Regions from separate parts of the Thermosipho affectus genome, predicted to be linked through region 3. Evidence: predicted binding sites of a transcription regulator. Region 3 holds the regulator's gene; each other region holds the start of a gene.
The links. The regulator HrcA, encoded in region 3, represses chaperone genes, less so after heat shock. The targets are predictions, from matches to a motif close to ATTAGCACTCNNANNNTNNGAGTGCTAAT.
Positions count from the first base shown of each region.

Region 1: dnaK (molecular chaperone DnaK) is a predicted target of HrcA. The motif match lies at 1,208-1,236, and genes of this name have one in related genera.
Region 2: groES (co-chaperone GroES) is a predicted target of HrcA. The motif match lies at 1,414-1,442, and genes of this name have one in related genera.

Region 1 is NZ_LBFC01000021.1:50,510-52,788, reverse strand. Features, by position in the region: gene estD (esterase EstD) at 1-757, shown strand, start outside; gene XJ44_RS06465 (YbjQ family protein) at 785-1,117, shown strand; gene dnaK (molecular chaperone DnaK) at 1,267-2,279, shown strand, end outside.
Region 2 is NZ_LBFC01000005.1:43,849-46,127, forward strand. Features, by position in the region: gene groL (chaperonin GroEL) at 1-1,100, opposite strand, end outside; gene groES (co-chaperone GroES) at 1,117-1,389, opposite strand; tRNA gene XJ44_RS01415 (tRNA-Ala) at 1,594-1,669, opposite strand; gene XJ44_RS01420 (4Fe-4S binding protein) at 1,715-2,221, opposite strand.
Region 3 is NZ_LBFC01000006.1:21,945-24,223, forward strand. Features, by position in the region: gene XJ44_RS01605 (nucleotide exchange factor GrpE) at 1-549, opposite strand, end outside; gene hrcA (heat-inducible transcriptional repressor HrcA) at 577-1,590, opposite strand; gene XJ44_RS01615 (MFS transporter) at 1,707-2,279, opposite strand, start outside.

The DNA of each region.
Region 1 (2,279 bases), on a different contig from region 3:
AACAATTCCAAAAGAGCACACAAAATACGCGGTAATTTTAATACATGGTTCAGGGCCACAAGATATGGACGAAACAATTGGACCAAACAAAATATTTAAAGATATAGCATATGCCTTGTCAAGTAACAATATAGCAGTATTAAGATATAACAAAAGAACTTTGTATCAAGCAAATGAAAATATAACAATTAAAGAAGAAATAATAAACGATGTTCTAAAAGCAATAAAATTACTCAAGGATTATAACTACAAAGAGATATATCTACTTGGACATAGCCTTGGTGCATATGTAGCCCCATACATTGCAACAATAAATGATAATATTTCAGGATTAATATTGCTTGCCCCACCTGCAAGAAATTTAGAAGATGTAATAGCTGATCAATTAAAATTTCTCCAAAATACAAGTAATGAAATATTACAGAAACTACAAGAGCTTAAAGAAAATAAAATACCAAATGACGAATTTGTATTAGGCGCAAAAGCAAAATATTGGTATGATTTACGAAGCTACAACCCATTAAAATACTTAGGAAAGGTGAAAACTTTAATACTTTTTGGAAAAAATGATTATCAAGTAACTTTAAAAGACTACAACATATTCAAAGAACACTTAACTAACAATACCAAAATTATACTCTTTAATGGATTAACTCATTTATTTATACCAGGTGAAAAAACACCAAATGCATACTTAATCGAAAATCATGTTGATGCAAAAGTTATTGATGAAATTATAAAATTTATAAAAAATTAAAGTAAAAAATTAAAGGAGGAGAACATTATGTTAATATCTACCACGGAAAAAGTTCCAGGGTACAAAATAACAAAAATATTGGGAGTAGTCATGGGAAACATAGTACATTCCAAACATCTTGGGAAAGACATAGCCGCAGCATTTAAAACATTGGCCGGTGGTGAAATCAAATCCTATACAGAAATGATGACTGAAGCAAGAAACAAAGCAATAGAAAGGATGATCGACGAAGCAGAAAAGCTAGGAGCCGATGCTATAGTGTCAATAAGATTTTCCAGCGCTGCAGTAATGAGTGGTGCCGCAGAAATATTAGCATATGGTACAGCAGTAAAATTATCCTCAACAACCGATAACAATTAAAAGTTACGTTTGCTATAATTTTAAGTAAACAACAAATTAACACGCAGGAAGGCATTTATTCATGAGCCTTCCTGTTTTTTAGAATTTTGTGTTATCACTCTTGACAATAGAGTGCTAATATCATATAATATAAACTGGGAGGTGGAAAAATGGCAAATAAGAAAGAATACGTTGTAGGTATAGACTTGGGAACAACAAATAGTGTAATCGCATGGATGAAACCAGATTCAAATGTTGAGGTTATTCCAAATGCTGAAGGTACAAGAACTACACCATCAATAGTCGCTTTTAGTAAATCGGGTGAAATATTGGTTGGCGAACCTGCCAAAAGACAATTAATCTTGAATTCTGATAGGACTATAAAATCAATTAAAAGGAAAATGGGAACAGATTACAAAGTAAAAATCGACGACAAGGAATACACCCCACAAGAGATTAGTGCATTTGTATTAAAAAAGTTAAAAAGAGATGCTGAAGAATATTTGGGTGGCGAAATAAAAAAAGCGGTAATCACATGTCCTGCATATTTTAACGATGCACAAAGGCAAGCAACAAAAGACGCTGGAAGAATAGCTGGTTTTGAAGTCTTAAGAATAATAAACGAACCTACAGCCGCTGCACTTGCGTATGGTCTCGACAAAAAAGGAAAAGAAAAAAAAGTTTTGGTATACGACTTAGGTGGAGGTACATTTGACGTTTCGATCCTTGAAATAGGGGATGGAGTTATTCAAGTAATCGCAACATCTGGTAATAACCATCTTGGAGGAGACGACTTTGATCAAAAAATAATTGACTGGTTAGCTGAAGAATTCAAAAAACAACATGGTGTTGACCTTAGAGAAGACAAACAAGCATTACAAAGGTTAAGAGATGCAGCTGAAAAAGCAAAAATTGAGCTTTCAAGTAAGTTAGAAACAGATATAAGTCTTCCTTACATAACAGCTACCGCAGAAGGTCCGTTGCATCTTGAAATGAGACTAACACGTTCGATGTTTGAATCTCTTACTAGAGATCTAGTAGAAATGACGAGAAAACCTATAGAACAAGCTTTATCAGACGCAAAACTTAGACCAGAAGATATTGATGAAATAATATTGGTTGGCGGAATGACAAGAGTACCTATGGTACAAAACTTTATCAAAGAAATTTTTGGAAAAGAACC
Region 2 (2,279 bases), on a different contig from region 3:
ATTCTTTCTTGTAATGTTTCCTTTTCATATTCTGAAGTTGTTTGTTCAATTTGTGCCTTTATTTGAGCAATTCTCTTTTTAATTTCTTCTTGATCACCATGTCCACCAACTATTATAGTTTCATCTTTTTTAACCCTTACTACATCTGCCTTACCAAGATCATTTAATGTGAGATCTTCAAGGTTAATTCCAACTTCTTCACTTGCAACAATACCACCGGTAAGAATTGCAATATCTTGAAGCATTGCCTTCCTTCTGTCACCAAATCCAGGTGCTTTTACAGCTACGGTATTCAATGTGCCTTTAAGTTTGTTTAAGACCAATGTTGTTAATGCTTCTCCTTCAACATCTTCAGCAATAATTACTAATGGTTTACCAGTTTGAGCAACCTTTTCAAGGATTGGAATCAATGGCTTGATATTGGAAAGTTTCCTGTCCGTAATGAGAATAAATGGTTCATTGTAAACAACTTCCATCTTCTCAGGGTCTGTAACAAAATATGGAGAAACGTAACCTCTATCAAATTGCATACCTTCTGTAAACTCAACAAATGTTTCAATTGATTTGCTATCTTCAACTGTAATTACTCCATCTTCTCCTACTTTTTCCATTGCCTCTGCAATCAATTTTCCAATTTCTTCACTATTTGCACTAATGGATGCAACATGTGCTATATCATTAGAACTAGACAAGCTCTTTGAAATCTTTTTAATTTCTTCAACCGCTGCTGTAACCGCTTTATCAATACCCTTTTTCACAAGAATTGGATTTGCACCAGCTGTTACATTTTTAATTCCCTCTTTAATCATCGCTTGAGCCAATACAGTAGCTGTTGTTGTACCGTCACCTGCTACATCGTTTGTTTTACTTGCAACCTCTTTAACAAGTTGTGCACCAAGATTTTCAAATTTATCCTCAAGTTCTATTTCTTTTGCAATTGAAACACCGTCATTTGTAATAGTTGGACTTCCCCAAGATTTTTCAATAACTACGTTTCTTCCTTTTGGACCTAATGTAATTTTTACTGCATCTGCAACAGCATCAACACCTCTTTCAAGAGCTCTTCTTGCTTCTTCACTAAATCTTAACATTTTTGCCATTCGTGTCACCTCCTCATTAGTCTTCTATTTTTGCTAAAATATCTTCAACATCGATGATAATGTACTCTTCGTCCTCAATCTTTATTTCTGTTCCGGAATACTTAGAAAAGATTACCTTATCACCAACTACAATATCAACATCCGAATCTTCCAAATTACCCACAGCAACAACCTCTGCTTTCATGGGTTTTTCCTTAGCTGTGTCAGGAAGTACAATTCCTCCTTCTGTTCTTTTCTCCTCTTGAATTGGCTTTATCAAAAGTCTTGAACCAAGTGGTTTAACTTTCATATCCTTACCCCCTTTCAAAATTTTATTGTCACTCTTAAGCGTTGACTGCTAATTTTAGTTTACCAAAAATATCGAAAATGTTAAGCTCTATTTTGGACAAATATAAGAAACTAACAAATATTATTTTTAAATAAGTGCATATTTCTTTGTATTTCTCACTTTTACATAACAAAAAAAAGGAAGGGAGGCATCTAGCCTCCCTTCTGGTGGAGCCGATGGGATTCGAACCCACTGCCTCTACCGTGCCATGGTAGCGCTCTCCCAATTGAGCTACGGCCCCTAACCAAGTATAATTTATCATATTTTAAACATTTAGTCAATATGCTTAATTTTTATTTGTAGGACAAACCTTTTGACACATTCCACAACTTACACATTTTTTCTCATCTATTGTTAATTTTAAAGGTGCTACCTTTCCACCTACAGTTAGTAAAGTACCGTACGGGCACAACTTTTTGTGCCAAAATTCTTCTTCAAAAAACAAGGTAATAAGCGTGGCAAATCCAATAACGTACAACAAAACGTTTAATTTTACTTTTAAAAGCCTTGTTCCAACAAACAACATAATAAAAGCAACAAGCATAACATACCTTAATATATTGATCTTAGGCGCTTTGAATCTTTTTATATTCAATTTCTTATAAATAAAGTTTATAGGCTTAAATATTGTGTTAATTGGGCATATAAAGCCACAATAGAATCTTCCGAAGAAAAGTGATAAAAACAAACTAATTCCAAATATAAAAATCCATTTTAATAAAATATTATTTTTCAACAACCAAAAAAACAAAACAAAAAATACGATCTCCATAATATACATAAATTTTCTCATTACAAACACCACCTTCTTAACTTTTGATTGCACTTTTTGCATCTCAAGTATTATACCA
Region 3 (2,279 bases):
CCTCCTAGGCTTTACCGAGACCTTAACCTTTGCAGGTTTTAAAATCCTTCCTTTAAATTTATACCCATCCTCCACAACTTCTACAATAGAATATTCTTCTTTTTCCTCATCTTCAACTCTTTCTACTGCTTCATGTTCAAATGGATCAAATTTATTACCTACTTTAACTTCTTCAAGTCCAAAACCTTCCAACAATTTAAATAAATTCTTATAAATCAATTCAATTGCCTTGTAAAATTGTGTATTTCTTTCTTCATCATTTGCATTCGAAAATGATCTTTTAAAATCATCTAAAATTGGCAAAAATCTTTCCAAAATCCTTCCCATCGTTGAAACTGCTATTTGTTCTTTTTCTTTGAGTACATCTTTTTTGTAATTTTCAAATTGAGATTTTAATACACGTGCATAATTTTCAAATTCTTTTAACTGTAACTCTAATTTCTTTATTTTTTCTTTTTGTTCTTCCACAATTTTCTCTGGTGTTTTTTTCTCTTTTGCCACTTCTTTCCTTTCTTCTTTCTTTTCTTCATTCTTTATTTCATTTTTCATTTCTTTTTCCACTTCAATCACCTCCAATTATTCAACATTTCTTGCAACAATAGTAAAATATTCAGTAAGTCTGTTTACCACATATTCCACACTATCAAATACCTTAGAGTAATCACTAAATTTATCAAAAATTACGGCAATTCTCCCCACTTCTCGCTCAAAGACAAAATAAGGCATTATCAAAACTGCATATTGCTCAAAATTTCTTATATTATGTTCCTTTCCTACGTATATTCCTTCACCTAGTGAAAAAATTTGCGGGTAAAATTCAGAATTTGTAGAAATTTTTACAATTTCTCTTAATTTATCTTCACCAAATTTCTTCGCATTCACAAGATTAAATACTCCTTCAATAATATATTCATCGTATTTTTCAGACGCAATTCTTTCAGAAAGTTCTATAAATTCTTTTAATCTACCACCAACCCATGAAAACTTTTCAACCACTTCTTTTAATTTTAATTTAAAATCACTCAAAAGTATTCCATCAAGACTTTTATTCAAAAACTTTTCAATTTCCAATATATTAGAAATTTCGGAATGTTGTATAGGAAGAACAGAAGTAAGTCCCAATTCAGTAATAATGTTCACAATGGAAAATGTCTTTGTAACTGGAGTTAGGACAATCCTTCTAATTCTGAGATTCATGGGATTAGGTTTTTCTATAATAACAAAGGCCTTTAAAGTATTTGATAAAAGCTTTGCAGCACCTCGTATGACTTTATCCAAATCACCTATCGGAAAGTCCGTTCTAATATCTATCGAAGAACCTACCTTTTTTGTCTCCTTTCTCACCTTTAACACTTCATTTACATAAAACTTCAACCCCTTGTCCGTAGGAATACGTCCCGCAGAAGTATGGGGTTGAAAAACATATCCTAAATAATCCAACTTTCTCATGTCGTTTCTAACAGTTGCCCCACTCCACTCTAAATTCGTTGTTTCTAAAACTTTTTGGGAACTTACTGGAATACCAGATTTTACATACTCTCTAACTAAACAATATAGAATTTTCTTTTGTCTATCGGACAAATCTTTCATATTTTCACCTCTTTATCAGAGGAATTATCACTCTCATACTTTGTCTGATAATAGTATAACATAAAAAAATTGAACAGTCAATTAAACAAAAAATGGGCATCATAAGATGCCCAAAATTATCCAACTGGCTTATCTTTAGTTTCCACACCAAGAATCAATACTAATAGACCTGTAATAATTGAAAATATCGCAGTATATGAAAGCGCGGCAACTATGGATTTATCAACAAAGTATCCCGTAAAGTATGGTGCTATTATTCCAGCAACTCTTGCCATTACACCTGCTACTCCATTTGCAGTACCTCTAAATGAGGTGGGAAATAACTCTGGGGTGTACGCATATACTAATCCCCAGACTCCTAAAGTAAAGAACGAAAGAACTAAAACAACAAACAAAAACGTAATATTTCCAGAGGCAAGAAATAGGAAAAACGAAGAAAGTCCCATTCCTATAAAATACACGGATAAAGTCTTTTTCCTTCCCCATTTTTCTATTAAATACGCCACAGAAAGATACCCAGGCAATTGGGCAAGATATACAAAAAATGTATACCATTTTGCTTTAGTTATGGTAATTGAAAGGTTTTCCACAAAAACCCTAGGTGCCCACGAAAAAAGTGCGTAATACACAAAGCTTACGACAAACCAAGATATCATAACCAAAATAGTTTGTTTAATGTATCTACTTCT